Regions from separate parts of the Microbispora triticiradicis genome, predicted to be linked through region 1. Evidence: riboswitches for the same ligand, from Rfam matches in the RefSeq annotation. Region 1 holds a riboswitch; each other region holds the start of a gene.
The links. A riboswitch is a leader RNA that binds a small molecule or an ion and turns the genes downstream of it on or off. The one in region 1 is predicted to bind cyclic di-AMP.
Positions count from the first base shown of each region.

Region 2: another riboswitch for cyclic di-AMP. It lies ahead of FED44_RS22745 (VldE C-terminal domain-containing protein); the one in region 1 lies ahead of FED44_RS13755 (glycoside hydrolase family 25 protein).
Region 3: another riboswitch for cyclic di-AMP. It lies ahead of FED44_RS36305 (CHAP domain-containing protein); the one in region 1 lies ahead of FED44_RS13755 (glycoside hydrolase family 25 protein).
Region 4: another riboswitch for cyclic di-AMP. It lies ahead of FED44_RS12065 (CHAP domain-containing protein); the one in region 1 lies ahead of FED44_RS13755 (glycoside hydrolase family 25 protein).

Region 1 is NZ_VANP01000004.1:509,022-513,282, forward strand. It holds gene secD (protein translocase subunit SecD) at 1-1,611, shown strand, start outside; gene FED44_RS13755 (glycoside hydrolase family 25 protein) at 1,688-2,425, opposite strand; cyclic di-AMP (ydaO/yuaA leader) riboswitch at 2,440-2,583, opposite strand; gene FED44_RS13760 (flavin reductase family protein) at 2,873-3,460, shown strand; gene FED44_RS13765 (alpha/beta hydrolase) at 3,553-4,261, shown strand, end outside.
Region 2 is NZ_VANP01000009.1:23,775-28,035, reverse strand. It holds gene FED44_RS22760 (M50 family metallopeptidase) at 1-253, shown strand, start outside; gene FED44_RS22755 (DinB family protein) at 326-835, opposite strand; gene FED44_RS22750 (hypothetical protein) at 1,058-1,486, shown strand; gene FED44_RS22745 (VldE C-terminal domain-containing protein) at 1,543-2,454, opposite strand; cyclic di-AMP (ydaO/yuaA leader) riboswitch at 2,489-2,627, opposite strand; gene galT (galactose-1-phosphate uridylyltransferase) at 2,700-3,758, opposite strand; gene FED44_RS22735 (DeoR/GlpR family DNA-binding transcription regulator) at 3,807-4,261, opposite strand, start outside.
Region 3 is NZ_VANP01000002.1:593,709-597,969, reverse strand. It holds gene FED44_RS35685 (hypothetical protein) at 1-621, opposite strand, end outside; gene FED44_RS36305 (CHAP domain-containing protein) at 771-1,589, opposite strand; cyclic di-AMP (ydaO/yuaA leader) riboswitch at 1,901-2,044, opposite strand; gene FED44_RS07685 (SPW repeat protein) at 2,373-2,840, opposite strand; gene FED44_RS07680 (glycoside hydrolase family 15 protein) at 2,961-4,261, opposite strand, start outside.
Region 4 is NZ_VANP01000004.1:163,215-167,475, reverse strand. It holds gene FED44_RS37245 (SRPBCC domain-containing protein) at 1-95, shown strand, start outside; gene FED44_RS12090 (hypothetical protein) at 405-650, opposite strand; gene FED44_RS12085 (hypothetical protein) at 647-892, opposite strand; gene FED44_RS12080 (TetR/AcrR family transcriptional regulator) at 1,025-1,654, shown strand; gene FED44_RS12075 (dihydrofolate reductase family protein) at 1,835-2,308, opposite strand; gene FED44_RS12070 (hypothetical protein) at 2,316-2,456, opposite strand; gene FED44_RS12065 (CHAP domain-containing protein) at 2,626-3,300, opposite strand; cyclic di-AMP (ydaO/yuaA leader) riboswitch at 3,314-3,448, opposite strand; gene FED44_RS12060 (hypothetical protein) at 3,775-4,122, shown strand; gene FED44_RS12055 (hypothetical protein) at 4,158-4,261, opposite strand, start outside.

The sequences.
Region 1 (4,261 bases):
GGGGCGGGCATCCCCGGCGGCACCACCCAGATCACCGGGTCGTTCTCCGCCGAGGAGGCGCAGAACCTCGCCGTGCTCGTCAAGGGCGGCTCGCTCCCGGTGCCCTTGGAGCTGGTCGAGCAGCGTACGGTCGGCCCGACCCTCGGCGCCGACGCGATCGCGGCGAGCGCCAAGGCGGGCGTCGCCGGGGTGATCCTCACCGCGGTGTTCATCGGCCTCGTCTACCGCCTGGTGGGCCTGCTGGCCGCGGTCGCGCTGGCCTGCTACGGGCTGATCTCGTACGCGGGACTGGTGGCGATGGGCGCCACGCTCACGCTGCCCGGCCTCGCCGGGTTCGTCCTGGCGATCGGCATGGCCGTGGACGCCAACGTGCTGGTCTTCGAACGGGCCAGGGAGGAGTACGGCGCGGCGCCCCGCCGGGGCCTCAAGGCCGCCCTGGACCGGGGGTTCAAGAAAGCCTGGAGCGCGGTCGCCGACTCCAACATCACCACCCTGCTCGCCGCCGGGCTGCTGTTCTGGCTGGCGTCGGGGCCGGTCAAGGGCTTCGGCGTGACGCTGGCGATCGGCGTGCTCGCCTCGCTGATCTCGGCCATGCTGATCACCCGGGTGCTCGCCGCCGCCCTGATCGGCAGGTTCGGCCCAGGGGTGTCGGGCCTCGGCTCGATCGGCCGGGTCAGGACCTGGCTGACCCGGCGGAACCCCGACCTGATGCGGGCGGGGCGGCACTGGCTCGCCGTCGCGGCCGGGCTGCTCGTGCTGGTGGGCGCGGGGCTGGTCACCCGCGGCCTGAACTACGGCGTCGAGTTCACCGGCGGGCGGATCGTGGAGTTCGGCACGAGCAGGCCGGTCGACGTCGCCGCGGCCCGGCAGGCGGTGTCGGACGCCGGGTTCCCCACGGCCGTCGTGCAGCGGTCGGACGACGCGATCTCCGTACGGACCGGGCAGATCACCGCCGATGACGTCGTCCGCGTCGAGGAGGCCCTGGACCGGCGCGTCGGGGAGGTCACCAAGCAGCGCGACGAGCTCGTCGGGCCGAGCCTGGGCGCGGAGCTGCGCCGCAACGCGCTCATCGCGCTCGGCGTCGCGCTCGCGGCCCAGCTCGCCTACCTGGCGTTCCGGTTCCGGTGGACGTTCGGCGCCGCCGCCGTGGCGGCGCTCTTCGTGGACGCGGCCGTCGTCTTGGGCGCGTTCGCCTGGCTGGGCAAGCCGATCGACGGCGTCTTCCTCGCCGCGATGCTGACGATCATCGGGTACTCGGTCAACGACAAGGTCGTGCTCTTCGACCGGGTCCGCGAGCTGTGGCCGGTGTCGCGGGGGACGCCCTTCGGGCGGGTGGTGAACACGGCGATCCTGCAGACCGTGCCGCGTACGGTGAACACGGGTCTCGGCGCGCTGTTCATCCTGGCGGCGCTGGCGGTGTTCGGCGGCGACTCGCTGCGCGACTTCGCGATCGCCCTGCTGATCGGCATCGTGGCGGGCACGCTGTCGTCGTCGTTCGTGGCGGGGCCGGCGGCGATCGAGCTGGAGAGGCGCGCCGGTCAGCCGCCGCCCGCGCCCGCCGCTCCGCGTCGCCGGCCCGTGGCCCGCGACGGATCGGGCGCGGTGGTCTGATGTGGTCGGAAATGGTGTGAAATCGGGCTGAGGATGGTCCCGGGGCGGGCGGCGCCCGCCCCGGAACCACGGAGCCTCAGCGGCGGCCGAGGGCGCGCAGCTCGACAGGGCTCAGCGCGGAGACGTTCTGGTCGATCGGCGAGTCGGTGTACTGGTGGATCGCCCAGCTCTTCCAGTCGGCCGGCGGGGTGATGTCGCCCGGGTTCCGGCTGTAGTGGGCCACCCACAGCGGATAGTCGCCCAGGCCCCGGCCGTACTTGTCGGCGAAGTTCCAGCCGCTGTAGAACATCGGCCGGACGCCGGTCTTGGCGGTCACGTACTCCAGCCATTTCCTGGCCCAGGCGTTGACGCGCTGCACCGACTGGCCGTCGGCGGTCTCCAGGTCGAGCACGAGGATGTCGCCGGGCTTGCCCGGCTGCGCGTTCACCACCCGGAGGAAGTGGTCGGCCTCGGCGATCGGGTCGTTGGAGGGGTGGCCGTAGTGGTAGACGCCGCGGACGATCCCCTTCTTGTCCAGCTCCCGCCAGTGCCGGGGGAAGGACGAGTCGACCCAGTCCAGGCCTTCGGTCGCCTTGATGAAGCCGAACTGCGCCCGGCTGTTGATCCAGTCGTGGTCGGCCTCGTAGCCGGAGACGTCCTGGCCGTACGTGTGCGGGTTCGCGTAGGCGGGAGCGGGCGCGGCCGCGGTGGCGGCGAGCGTGGCGGCGGTGAGGGTGGCCGTGCCGGCCGTGACCGCGAGTGCCGCCGCGGCGAGGGCGGCGCGCAGGCGGCGGGCGGAGGGCCGCCCGGCGGGAGAGAACCTGATGGTGGGCATGACGCGGGTTGAGCTCCTTGCTTCCATGCCGCCTACCGGGTTAGCTGACGGGTTCGGGCAGGAAGTGCCCTACGGGCGCATCTGGGGGTCTGCGCGCCGATTCACCCCGAGAAGTGGGTCCCCGGTTCCGCGGAACGCGGACTCGGCGGCCGCGCGCACAGAAGAGCGCACGGTCCGGGCAACGACACGGCAACGGAGGCGACGCGGATGTCACCGGTACCCATGCCGTGGCACCTAAAGGTACATACAGCTCAACAATGGTGTAAACCTGACAAAACCTGTTTTTACCTGGGAAGACTCGTCATGCAGGCCGCCCCGTTGGACGGGATCCCGTGCGGCGCGGCGCCGAGGGGGTTTGTAAGTTCGTGATCTGAGCGCTGAGTCACCGGACCAGAGCCGCACCGAAGGCACACCGGAGCCACCGGACCGCACGCGAGAGGTGAACCCATGACCGCAGCTTCCGCCGGCCCCGGCCTCGGCGACCCCGGCTCCGGCGACGCGCCGCCGCCGTCGCCCGCGGAGTTCCGGCGCGCGCTCGGGATGTTCGCGACCGGCGTGACCGTGGTCACGGGGCTCGACGACGGCGATCCGGTGGGGTTCGCCTGCCAGTCGTTCGCGTCGGTGTCCCTCGAACCACCGCTCGTGCTCTTCTGCGCCGACCACAAGGGCCGCGCCTGGCCGCGGATCAGGAAGTCCGGCCGCTTCTGCGTCAACGTCCTCGGCGAGGAGCAGGTCGACGTGTGCGCCAGGTTCGGATCGAGCAACGGCGACAAGTTCGCCGGGCTCGCCTGGGACCTGTCCCGCTGGGGCACGCCCGTCCTGCGGGACGTGCTGCTGCGCGTCCACGGCGAGGTCCGGGAGGTGCACGTGGCCGGAGACCACGACGTGGTGATCGGCCTCGTCCGCGAACTCGAACCCGTCCATCCGGAGCAGCGGCCGATGCTGTTCTTCCGCGGCAGGTTCGGCGTGTACCACGACGACCCCGCCACGGCGCTCGGGCCCAACCTGTGGGGCTGGGGCGACCACTGGGGGTGAGGCCGCGCGGGGGGCGGGGCCGTGACCTGCCGGTGACTTGATAGCCTGCCTGCTCCGCGAAATCGGCGGACAGGCGGCGAATCGGGGGCCTGATGCGGGAGGGGCGGGTACGGCTCGGCGGAGCACTGGACACGGCCGGGATCCTGTTCGCCGCGATCTTCTTCTGCCTGTCCCTCACGCCGTCGCTGCTGCCCCGCTCGTGGCCGCTGCAGGGGATCATCGCGGGGGTGCTGACCGCGACCGGATACCTGGCCGGCGTGACCGCCGGCGCCCTGGCCCGCCGGAGCGCCGCCCCGGTCGTCCGGCGGTATGCCGAGGCCCGGTGCGCGGGATGGCGCGAGGGGTGGCGCCGTACGGGACGGCGGCGGGTCCGCCGCCTGGTCGCGACGTTCGGCTGCGGGCTGGGCGCCGCGTCGCTGGTCCTCGGCGTACGCGCCCAGAGGGCCATCTACCCGTTGATGGGGCTGCGCCCGCCGGAACGGCTCGGCTATCTCGGCGTGCCGTTCGTCGCGGCGGCGGTGTTCCTGCTCCTGCTGGCCGCCGCCAGGGCGCTGCGCGTCGCCGCCCGGGCGCTCGGAGGCGTGCTCGGCAGGTGGATCCCCGCCACGGCGGCGCGGCTGGCCGCGACGCTCGGCGTCGGCGTGCTGGCCGTCCTGCTGACCGACGGGATCCTCACCGAGGCCCTGCTCAGAGGGGCCGACAACAGCTTCGCGGCGATCAACAGCGAGACCGCGCCCGGCACCTCGCGGCCCCGGTCCGCCGCCGTCTCTGGCGGCCCCTCCTCCCTGGTCTCCTTCGCGT
Region 2 (4,261 bases), on a different contig from region 1:
GGCCGGGCTGAACCTCGCGGTCGGCATGTTCAACCTCGTCCCCCTGTTGCCGCTGGACGGCGGCCACATCGCCGGCGGCCTGTGGGAGGGCGTCAAGCGGGCCTTCGCCCGGGTGCGCCGGCGGCCCATGCCGGGCTACGTGGACGTCGCCAAGGCGCTCCCGCTGACGTACGTCATGGCGGCCCTGCTGGTCGTCATGGGCGGCCTTCTCATCTACGCCGACCTGGTGAACCCCGTCCGCATCTCGGGCTGAACGGGGCTGAACCGGGCTGAACGGTTGGGCCGGGCCGGGCGGGCCCGGCCCGGCGGGTGAGGGACCGGGTCCCTACTCGCCCGTCGCCCCGTCGATGCGCTCGCGCAGCAGGTCGGCGTGGCCGTTGTGCCGCGCGTACTCCTCGATCATGTGGACCATGATCCAGCGCAGTGAGTGGTGGACGCCCTGCCGGGCCGCCTTCGTCGTCGCGTCCAGATCGGCGCAGGCCGCCTCCGCCGCCCGCGCGTGCTCGATCTCCGCGCGCCAGGTGGCGAAGGCCTCCTCGGCGGACGCCGTGTCCACGTTGTCGAACTCGCCGTCCGGATCGTCGTCGGTGTAGTAGATGCCTTCGAGGTCCTCGCCGGCGAGCCGCCGCCGGAACCAGCTCCGCTCGACGTCGGCCATGTGCCGCACGATGCCGAGCAGCGACAGGGACGACGGCGGGACGGAGCGCAGCCGCAGCTGTTCCTCGGCGAGGCCCTCGCATTTCACGGCCAGCGTCTGGCGGTGGAAGTCGAGGAAGGCGCGCAGCATCTCGCGCTCGCCCGCGGCGAGCGGAGGATCGGTACGTGTGTCGGTCATCCGGACATCCTCCCCCTGGCCCCCGGGGCGCGACCACTTCATTTCCGCCCAGCTGGACGGCCTGCCTTTCAGGCGCAGGAGAGGGGGCGCGCTCTCGCGACCCGCTTGACTCGGGCGTAGGGGAATCTTTGCCCGTACTTGTCCAAACAGGAAGATCGAGTCAGAATCAGTTCAGCCTTCAACCATTTTGGTTGGAGGGTCGCTGCACGGATGAGGAGAGGCATGAAGCGCACGATCTCCGTTCTCGCCGTCGCCACCGGCGTCCTGGGCGCCACGCTCACCGGCGTCGGTCCCGCGTCCGCCTCCGCGGTCGACTGCTCCACGGGCGGGTACACCTACGCCCGGACCAGCTACGTCCCCACCAACGTCCAGCGGCCGTCGGTGGACGGCCGTAACTACAACATCGCCGGTCCGTCGGCGTACACGCACGAGGTCTGCCTCGACATCCCGGACACCGAGACGTTCACGATCGAGGTACAGATCCACTCCTCCGACGGGTCCACGACCGTGTTCGTGGACGACCGGCCCGGCGATAAGGTCTTCCGCTTCTCGCCCGGCGCCAACAGCTGGTGGCAGGTCTACGGCACGTTGACCGGGCCCGGCAGCACCTACCTCTACTACACCTGGAACGAGAAGCAGATCCCGGCCTGACGCGGAACGGGCCGGTCGCCTCGCTCGGCGAGGCCGCCGGCCCTCGAAGCTCCTGCTCAGTACATCGAGATGTGGACGTGGTCATAGTGGTTGGCGGTGACGCCGCCGCGGTCGGACATGGGGCGCCAGCCCGGGTGGCCGAGGTTGTAGATGCGCTGCTGCCAGATGACGTACATCACGCCGAGCTTCGGGCCGTTCTTGATGGCCCAGGCGGCCAAGCTGTCGCCGAGCGCCTTCATCTGGGCCGAGGGCATGGCGCCGCCCGAGCTCATCATGAAGTCGCAGGCGCGGCCGAGGGGGTGCTCACCGCTGTTCTCGGCCCGGTAGCAGCCGACAGGGAAGCTCAGATCGAAGTGGTCCTCCACCTCCGAGCGCATGAGCCGCATCCGGGGCGTGATGTTGTCCGCGCCCGCCGGCAGTTCGGGCGCCCACGACCCGCTGCCCCTCCGGCCCGGGGCGATCGGGACCAGACGGTCGATCTTGTCCTTGATGTCGTCGATGAGCTTCTCGGCCTCCCGGCGCCGACCGGCGACCTCCGCGGCCTGCGACTTCAGCGACGCGGTGAGCGCCCTCGCCGCCTCGGCGGCCTTCTGCCGTTCGGCGCGGACCTCGTCGACCCGCGCGAGTCTCGCGGCCTGTTCCTCCTTGAGCTGGTACGCCACCGCGGAGACGGTCAGGTTGGGCAGGACCCGCACGCTGTCGGTCTGGTACCGCAGCCCGACGAACTCCCGGACCTCGTCGAGGGTCGCCGTGTAGTCGGCCTCCGCCCTGCTCACGCGGGCGCGCGCCGCCGCCTCGTCGTCCCGCGCCCGGGCGAGCGCGACCCGCTTGGCGTTGTAGTCGGCGATGAGCCGGTCGACCTTCTTCTGCAGGCCGGCGAGCTGCTTCTTGAGCTGCCTCTCCGTCGGCTTGGGGGCGGCGGCGCCCCCGGCGGCCGTGCCGAGAACGAGGGCCGCGGCGGTCAACACACCGGCGGCCAGGGGGAACGCGCGGGGCAGAGCCCACTCCTCTCCATCTGCCGACCGGGTTAGCTGACGGGTGCGGGCTGGAGGAGCCCGGGCAGCGACGTGCCTTTACCCCAGAGGCGTGAACGGGTCCCCGGCTCCCGGGCGAGGCGCCCGGGATTAGGCGGCACCGGCTGTGACCGGTGGTGCCAGGGATACTAGTGGTAAAGAAATGGTGACTGCCACCCCAAGTCGCAACCGTACGGAGATCAGTCCGTTACCACCTCGCGCAGCATGCGGGCGGCCTCCTCCGGCAGCACGTCGTTGACGAAGGCGCCCATCGCCGACTCCGATCCGGCGAGGTACTTCAGCTTGTCCGCCGCCCGCCGGATCGTGAAGAGCTGGAGGTGCAGGTAGGCCAGATCCCGGCGGTAGGTGACCGGAGCCTGGTGCCAGGCCGCGACGTACGGCATGACGACGCCGAACAGGCCGTCCAGGCGGCGCAGCACGTCGATGTACAGCGGCGCGAAGGCGGCCCGCTCCTCCGCCGACAGCGCCGGGATGTCCGGCACCCGGCGGTGCGGGTAGAGGTGCACCTCGAAGGGGTACCGGGCGGCGGCCGGGACGAAGGCCGTCCAGTGCTCGTTGGCGGCCACGACGCGGGGCCCCTTCCGCTCGGCCGCCAGGACGTCCGCGAACAGGTTGCCGCCGCGGTGCCGGGCGGCGGTCTCCAGCATCTGCCGGGTACGCGGCGTGACGTACGGATAGGCGTAGATCTGCCCATGCGGGTGCGGCAGCGTGATGCCGATCTCGGCGCCGCGGTTCTCGAAGCAGAAGACCTGCTCCACGCCGGGCAGCGCGGACAGTTCGGCCGTGCGGTCGGCCCACGCCTCGACGACCAGCGCGGCCTGCTCGTCGCCGAGGGAGCTGAAGGAGGCGTCGTGGTCGGAGGTGAAGCAGACGACCTCGCAGCGCCCGGTCCCCGGCCGCACCTCGCTCAGCCCGCCCACCTGCTCGTACGCGCCGGTGTTGAAGCTGAACGACGGGAAGCGGTTCTCGAACACCGCCACCTCGTACGGCGAGGGGATCTCCGAGCCGGGATGCCCGGGGCAGAGCGGGCACTCCTGGGCGGATGGCAGGTGGGTGCGGGTCTGGCGGTGCCGGGCGACGGCCACCCACTCGTCCATGAGCGGGTCGTGACGCAACTCGGACGCGAGGGGGCGCGCGGGCAGATCCCGGGGGTCGGCCACGTCGTGGTCGGCGTCGTCGCGGCGGTCGAAATAGATCAGCTCCCGGCCGTCGGCCAGATGAGCGATGGTGCGCTTCACGGTGCGATCTCCAGCTTCACAGTGCTCTTCTCCGGCGTCGCGGCGGCGTCACACGGAGGCGGTCTTCAGGGGCGCCTCGCCGGACGGATCCGCGAGGAGGAGCTCGCCGGCGTGCTCCGACAGCACGGCGCGGGCGTCCTCGGGCAGGCCCGTGTCGCTCACGACCACGTCGGCCTCGCCGAGGGCCGCGATCGTGCTGATGCCGACGGTCCCCCACTTGGTGTGGTCGGCCAGGACGACGAGCCGCTGGGCGGCGGCGATCAGGGCGCGGTCGGTCTCCGCCTCCAGCAGGTTGGGGGTGGTGAAACCGGCCCGGACGCTCATGCCGTGCACGCCGAGCATGAGGATGTCGACGTTCAGGGAGCGGACGGCCGCGACCGCGACCGGGCCGACCAGCGCGTCGGACGGCGTCCGCACGCCGCCCACGAGCACCACGGTCTGGTCGGGCCGTCCCGCCCGGTGGAAGACGTCGGCCACCTGGACGGAGTTGGTGATCACGGTCA
Region 3 (4,261 bases), on a different contig from region 1:
GCATTCCCCCGGGATGAGGCCGCCGGAGCCACCGGCCGTCGAGGGCGTGTCGTCGCCTCCGCCGGAGCCGGTGCCCGCGCCGCCCTTCGTGCCGCCGCCCTTCGTGCCGCCGCCCGCCTTTCCGGCCGGCCCGGTCTTCGCCTGGCCCGTGCCTCCGGGCGCCTGACCGGTGGACCCACCGGCGCCGGAGCCCGCGCCGGTGCCCGTGCCGTCTCCGGCTGGCGCCTGCGCGGAGCCGCCGTCCGCGCCTCCGTCCGCGCCGCCGCCCTCGGCGTCGCCCGCCAAGCCGTCATCCGCGCCGTCATCCGCGCCGTCATCCGCGCCGTCATCCGCGCCGTCCTCGGCGTCGGTTCCGGAGTCCGGTCCCGCCTCGGCGGGATCACCGGCGCCGTTCTCCTGCGCCGGCGCCGTCTGCTGCCCGGCACCGCCCGCGGAGGGGCCCGGGTCCGTGGAGCCGCGCAACGCGAAGCCCGCGCCCGCCGCCGCGAGTACGGCGACCAGGATCACGGCGACGATGACGAGGGGCTTCCTGCTCTTCGTGCCGGACGGCTCGTCGCTGGAGAGGATCTCCTGACGAAACTGATCATCCTGGCTCGTCTGTGAGGGGACGCGCCCGTACATGTGAGACAACTCCCAGCGGTCGTATCGGGGGAAAGCTCCACGGCTTCCGCGGGTGGCTGCCCACCCTAGCCGCGCGAGTCGCCGAATTTCACAGACACCCGCAAACGATCTCGAACTCCCAGAGTGTTCCCAGGCGCCTCTCCGGCCGGTCAGCCGAGGAGGTGGAACGGCTCCTGCGCCGCGGCGGGGCCGGACACCCCGGCTCCCACGACCTCCTGGCCGCGCCGCTCGCCGCCGTACCCCTCCCGCCGCGGGCCACCCCTTCGGTGCCGTCCGCCGGACGTCGCCGCCGCGGCGGCCCTGAAGCGCAGACCGGTCACCGCGGTCGACACGAGCGCGAACAGCAGACCGGCCGGCAGGACGGCGTCGCTCGGCGAGAAGGCCGTGCCCGGCGGCTGCCCGTGACCCGCGGCCATGCTCCGCGTGGCCGACGCCGCCGCCCCCTGGACCACCGCCCCCTGGACCACCGCCCCCTGAACCGCGGCGTCCGCCGCCACGGGCTGGACGGTGACGGTCACCTTCGGGATCACCTTGACCTTGCGTGGCAGGCCGTACCCGACGATCTTGCTGGAGTCGCGCACCTTGCGCTTGAGCCAGACGCCGTCGACGTTGCCCTCGATCGTGTGGACCTTGCCGCCGACGACCTTCTCGACGATGCCGACGTGGTCGATGTCCTTGATGCGCTTCGACCCCGACCAGTCGAAGAAGACCACGGCCCCGGGTTCCGGCTCGCGACTCCAGGCGCCCTGCTGCTCGAACCACTTGGCGTGCCGGGTGGTCAGCGCGAACTCGCCGACGTGGTCCTGCACGCCGGCCCGGTCGGCCGCCCACGAGACGAACATGTCGCACCAGGGAGCCGCCTTGAAGTCGGAGTCCATGGCGATGTTGTCGGCGTACCACTCGCCGAACTTGGTCGGCTTCCCGGGCCGTTCCCGGTAGCCGAGCTCCGGGCGTACGGCGTCGAGCAACTGCTGTGCTATCGGATCGGTAGAAATCGAAGGCTCCTATGGCGCGCGTCAGAACATGACGAACCCGCCGCCGGGCACGACGGCATGCGGGCATGACCGTCACACCGACCGTCACGCCGGCGGACGCACCGGCGGACACGGCCGCGGCGGTCCCCGGGCGGGCGGGGTCGGACGGGATTCAGAAACGGGAGATGTGGCAGCCCGTCACGGGCGCGCCGTCACCCCGGAAGCCTGGAGACGTTCCAGGGCGGGCATGTGGTACGGCGACGGAGGCCGGACCGGGTGGGCAGGTGGAGCGGACACTCCACGCGCTCTCCTCTCCTTGGCCGCCTACCGGGTTAGCTGACGGGTTCGGGCCAGGAGTAGCCCTACCGGATGGTCCGGATTCACCCCAGAGAGACGTGGGTCCCCGGTTCCCGGGTTCGATGACATCCGGGATTCGGCGGTCGCCGGTCGTCCTCGGGTTGAGGACCACGCACCGGCGCACTGACCGGAAGCATAGTAGATCACGAGTAGGACACGACCGAAAAACCGGCAAACGGGTCCATTTCTGCACCTTCTGCACCACGCTTCCGCAGGTCCTCGCCCCGACGGCACCTAACCGTGATATGCGCCACATCGCCCGGTACGGGCCCGTCTGGCACTCGGGCTCCCGTATGACGCGGGGTGATCACGATGGCGGGGCGTGAGCGGGCTCGGACCCTCTCACGCCCCGTCGATCCGGCCGGCCCCGCCGCGTCGGACCGCTGGCGTCGGACCGCAGGCGGCGGGCTGCCGCGCCGGCTACCACTCACCGCCGGGTGCGCCGACTCCTCTCCGCCGGCCGTGCTCGTGCTGCCGGTAGTTGGCCGCGAACGCGAGCGCGCCGAGGCCGAACAGGAAGATGATCGCTCCGGTGACCACGTTGTTCCAGATGGTCGCGGTGGTCGCCGGCTGGCCTCTGATCACCCACGGCGCGATGATCGCCCAGACGCCGAGCACCGGTGTCACCCAGCTCACGCCGTACGTCCGGCCGAACGCGGAGGCGCAGCTCAGCGCGAGCGCCGTGACGACCAGCCCGACGATCAGGTTGTTGACCGTCAGGCCGCCGAACCCGGTGAATCCCACGATCCACGGCGAGATGGCGAGGTAGAGGCCGGCGAGGAGCGTCACCGCGTCCATGACCTGCGCCGGGGCGGTCGATCCCGCCCGGTCGTACGTCTGGCGCAGCTCCGTGACGTCCGGGCGTCGAGCCAGACCTGGTTGCACCATGATGTGTCACCTCTTCTCCCAGGTGGCCGGGGGCCCGAGACCCCTCTCTTGCATCATGCAACCGGGGACGGCACGGAGGGGAGACCGCGAGACGCGCGGATTGCAGATGAAGTACATCTGTCAGGCAGATTGCACCGCCGCCGTCAGGGCCTCCGCCGTGTTGACGATCGAAACGTGGCTGTAGGCCTGGGGGAAGTTGCCCACCTGGCGACGGCGGCCGGGGTCGTACTCCTCCGCCAGCAGGCCGACGTCGTTGCGCAGGGACAGCAGCCGCTCGAACAGCGCCCGCGCCCGACTGCGCCGGCCCAGCAGGGCGAGCGCGTGCGCGAGCCAGAAGGAGCAGGGGACGAAGACCCCCTCCCCGCCCGGCAGCCGGTCCACGCCGTCGGCCTCCGGCCGGTAGCGCAGCACGAATCCGTCCTCCGTGAGCTCGCGGCACACGGCGTCGACGGTTCCCGCCAGGCGGGGGTCGTCCAGCGGCAGGAAGCCGAGCCGGGGGATCAGCAGCAGCGCGGCGTCCAGCCCCCTGGAGCCGTAGAACTGGGTGAAGGTGTTGCGGCCGGGGTCGTACCCGTGGGCGCACACGTCCTGGTGGATCTCCTCCCGCAGGGCGCGCCAGCGGCCCACCGGACCGTCGAGGCCCTGCCGCTCCACCGAGGCGACCATCCGGTCCGCGGCCACCCACGCGAGGACCTTCGCGTGCACGAACGGGCGGCGCGGCCCGCGCACCTCCCAGAGCCCGTTGCCCGGCTCGCGCCACGCGCCCTCCAGATAGTCCATGAACGCGCGCTGCAGGTCCCAGGCGTCCTCCTCCGGCCCCAGCCCCGCCTGTCTGGCCTGGTAGAGGCAGTCGATCACCTCGCCGTACACGTCGAGCTGGAACTGCCGGGCGGCGGCGTTGCCGGCCCGCACCGGCCGGGACCCCTCGTATCCCGGCAGCCGGTCGAGGGTCCGCTCGGGCATCCGGCGGCCGCCGTCGATCGTGTACATGATCTGCAGGTCGGCCGGGTCTCCGGCGACGGCCCGCAGCAGCCAGTCACGCCAGGCGGTCGCCTCCTCTGAGTACCCCGCCCCGATGAGCGCCTGGAGAGTGAACGCGGCGTCCCGCAGCCAGCTGTAGCGGTAGTCCCAGTTGCGGGAGCCTCCGATCAGCTCCGGCAGGGACGTGGTGGGCGCCGCGACGATGCCGCCGGTCGGGGCGTAGGTGAGGGCCTTGAGCGTGACGAGGCTGCCGGACACCGCCTCGGCGTACTCACCCCGGTAACGGCACCGGCCGAGCCACTCCCGCCACATGCGCTCGGTGTTCGCCAGCTCCTCGGCGGCCTCCAGCCGGTGCGGGCGGCTCCGCCACGACTCCTGCCAGGTGAGCACGAACGGCACCCGCTCCCCCGCCGCGACGGTGAACGAGGCGGTCGCGGCGC
Region 4 (4,261 bases), 350 kb from region 1:
TCCCCGAGGGCATGCCCGAGTCCCTGCGCCTGGAGCCGCTCGAGTCCGTGTCCACCCCGGCCGCCGAGCACCTGACCTACCGTGTGGTCAAGTGAGGACAGGCGGATGACTCGGCGGGTCAGCTGTGCGGTGCAGGCAGGGCCGGGGCCATCCATGTCACACAGGTCACCGAGCGTACGGGGCGCGAGGCGAGCCCACAGCGCCGCGGGCACAGAACCGCCGCCGCTGGTGTAGGCGGGCAGATCGGGCAGGTCGTGGATGTCGAGGTGGCGGACCTGCTCGGGCGGTGTGGCCTCCAGGAGGGCGCCGATCGGATCGTGCCAGCCGGAGACCCGCCGCCGCACCTGCTCCAGTTCGTCGTCGGAGCGGACACCGGGCCGGTCGGCGGCGGCGCCCAGAGCCCACTACACCCGGCCCGGCGCGACGGGGTGAATGAGGAAGTACCTGCCGCGGCCCAGGGTCATGCTGCCGCCCGCCGCGATGGAGGTCTCGGCCAGGGCGCGCATCGCGTTGGGCGACTGCGACAGGCCGGACCCCACCTCCCCGAAAGCGTGCACGCGCACATCCACCCGCCAGCCGATGCGGCGTAGGGCGACGGCGGCGGCCAGACCGCCGATGCCGCCCCCGATCACGATCGCGTGGCCGGTCACCGGTCCTCCCTGTCCAGCGGCGGAGCCTGTTCGAACACCTTGGCCATCCACGCGAAGGTGGCGTGCGCCTGACGGACGCGTGCGGCCCGTTCGTCGTCGGGGCCGACCAGGTCAAGGCCCTGGCGGGTGATGTCGAGGAACGAGGCGATCCCCCCCACCTGCTGCCGCACCACCGCCTGCCAGGCGTCGTCGGCCATCCGGTAGTACATGGTGCGATCGCCCGGCCGGGTCCTCTGCGACAAGACGCCAAACCGGGAGTGATCATGTCTCGCCCCCACGCCTGTCAAGGTACGTCGAGTGCCTTGACGATCCGCTAATCTTCCCACCGGACCCACAGGTAAGGTACGCGCGGTTGTGAAGCGGGAAGGCTCGCGGTGAACGACTCGGTCAGGCCTCCGGGGTCGGGGCGGACGCGACGCCGCGGCGCCTCCCTGGAGGAGGCGATCCTGCGCGCCGCGGTGGACGAGATGCTCGAATCCGGGTACGCCGGACTGACCATGGACAAGGTCGCCACCCGCGCCGGCACCAACAAGAACGCCATCTACCGCCGCTGGCCCAACCGTCTCGCGCTCGGCATCGCCGCCTACCGGCAACTGGCCACGGCGGTGCAACCGCCCGACACCGGCGACCTGCGCGGCGACGTCCTGGAGATGCTGCGCCTGGCCAACCGCCACTGGAGCTCCCCCCTCGGCGCGATCCTGCGCGAGCTGATGTCGGCCGCCGGCGGCGCGCAGGAGTTCCTCACACAGTTGCCGGAGCAGTCCGGCGACGCCGCGGCCGCCGCCTGGCTGACCATCCTGGGGCGGGCGGTCGCGCGCGGCGAGGCGTCGCCCGAGGCGCTCCATCCCCGCGTCGCCACGACGGCCGTCGTCCTGCTGCGCAACGAGTTCGTCGTACGCGGGGCGCCCACCGCGCCCGACGATGTCCTCGTCGAGATCGTCGACGAGGTGTACCTGCCGTTGGTGCGAGGCCGCGGCACCGCTCACCATGGTGGAGACAGCTGACAGGCGGGGACCGGGTCCCACGAGTCCCTACCGCCATGCGGTGGAACCGTCGGCGCTCAGGCGTTCTCTGATGAGAGGGCGGCGTCGGCTGCCTGATCAGGGACAGCGATGCGCGAACGCGGCCGGAGGCCCGATCTTCTGTCGCCGTTCGCGGTGGGCTTGTTCGCGTACCCGCTCATGTCAACGGCGCACCCGATAGCGCAGGTGAAGCACCCGGTTGCCCTGGATCACCACGTCAGGGTCCTCCAACAGGTGCTGCGCGTGGACCGACCCGAAGTAGCGCTTGCCGGACCCGAACACGACAGGCACGACGTCCATGCGCACCTCGTCGACCAGGCCCGCGGCGAGCACCTGGCCGCCGACGTCGCCGGCGGCGACCTCGACCATGCGGTCACCCGCGAGCTCCTGCGCCTTGGCCACGGCCGCCTCGACGCCGTCGACGAAGTGAAACGGCGCCTCGGGGTCCCAGCCCTCGGGCATCGGCCGGTGCGACACGACGACCACGTGGTCGATGCCACCCGGCGGCTTGCCGCCCCAGCCGTCCGTCAGGTCGAAGACGTGGCGGCCGACGATCGTGACTCCGATCTGGTCCCAGTACGCCCGGGTGTAGTCGTAGGACGTCTGCGACACCTTCAGCTCGCCGCTCTCGTCCAACGGGACGTCACCGCGGCGCCCCGAGATTGACGATGAGCAACGCCGCCGGCATCGGCGGCAGCGTCAGCCGGGCGTACGGCGGCGCACCCTCCAGGTAGTAAAGGTCGTCGATCAGCCCGTCCAGCGGCGGTCGCGGCACTCTGGACACGTACTCCACACCGACGGTCTCGCCGACCCCCCGCCGGGATGGTCCGGCCGTGCTGCCGCCGGAAACGGGCGAGCGTCCGGCGTTGCGCGGCCGGCAGGTCGGTGCGCCATGAAATGCGAGTTCATCGACACCGTCCCGATCGGCGGAGACGTGGGAACCCGGGATCTCGTCAGGAGGTGAGTTCGGCGGGGTAGACCGGGTAGCCGTACCCGGCGACCTGCCAGGTGGGGCGGGTGCGGGCCTCGACGGCTCCGTTGCCGGTGTTGCCCTCGACGGTGCGGATCGTGCCGTTGCCGTTGTCCCTGACGACGAAGCCGACGTGCTGGATGTCGTCGATCTTCTTGCTGCCGCTCCAGCTGAAGAACACCACGGCCCCGGGCTTGGGCGTACGGCCCCAGCGGCCGTGGTCGGCGAACCAGCGGGCGTGCTCCACGGTGTAGGCGTCGGAACCCATGACCGGCTGGATGCCGAGCTGCTGGCCGACCCAGGAGACGAACATGTCGCACCAGGGGGCGTTCTCGTACTCTTCCAGCGCCCCGCCGTCCCGCGCGAGGGTCTCGCGGGCGCGCGGGCTGGTCATGTACCACTCCTGGAACTTGGTCCCGCCGCCGTCGGCGTCCTCGCTGATGCCGACCTGGCTCGCGGCCAGCTTGATGACGTCCTGGGGGCCGACCTTGGGCAGCCGGGCGGCGATCTCGGTCAGGGACGGCGCGGCCACGGCGGCCGGGCCCTTGCCGGCCGCCGGGTTGTCCGCCGCCTGCGCGGCGGGCGGGGCGATCGCCACGGCAGAGGCGAGGACTCCGCCGGCGAGGGCCGTGCGCAGACAGGTCGTGAGGGCGTGCATGATGGGCGAACTCCCTTTGCTTCCATGCTGCCGACCGGGTTAGCTGACGGGTTCGGGCTGGAAGTCGCCCTACGGCAGGTATGCCGATTCACCCCAGGAAGAGGTTGGGTCCCCGGCTCCGCTCGCGCGGATTAGGCAGCCGAACGGCAGGCCGAGATCGGCCGGCCGCGTCGGTGTGAGGTGGGCTTTCTTGACCACTGAGATGAGCAAGTGGGCCCCGAGTTGCCCAAAACGTAATAGACACGTCCAAACCAGTCAAGTGATGACAAGTCGGGTTTTGCCTGGTGAGACGCCGGGGCGGCGAGAGCAAAGGGCGGGTTCGCCCGCCCCACCGGGGTTGCCGCGTTCCCCTTCTTCTCCTCTGCTCACACCTCGGTTCGCTCACAGCGAACGCGCCTCGCTGACCTGGGGTGTGGCCGATCCTCGTACCGGTGATACGGCTGAGCGCCTGGGGGTGAAGTGCAACGCGGCCCCGTGACCTTCGAGGTGCGCGGTGGCATCGATCGACCGCACCAGTCGGGAGTTGCCGGCTACACCACGCCGGACCGGATGGCCGCCAAGATCCGCGCCGAGCTTGTCCTGGCCGCGGTGCGCGAGGCTGCCGGACCAAGGCCCGGCGAACACGAGCCCGACGCCGAGAAGGGCACCGGCATCGCGACGCTGAGCGTCGCACGAGGCGGGGGCGGCGCACCACGGCGACACAACCACCTGCCGTTGTGCGAGCAGTACTACAAGTCGCGCCGGGCAGTGCTGTTCACGCCGGTGTACGCCGCCGCCCCCGCGCGGGGACGAGGCGGCGCGGCGCCGCCGGCTCGGAGATGACCATCGTCTTCATGGCGTCACCCCGGGCGGTGCGGTCAATCGCAGGACGGGTACGGCCATGGGCCGTTCAGGTAGTTGAACATGGCGTTCCAGCTGTAGTACCAGTTCTCCGTGTTGGACTGGCACGCAATGAAGTTGT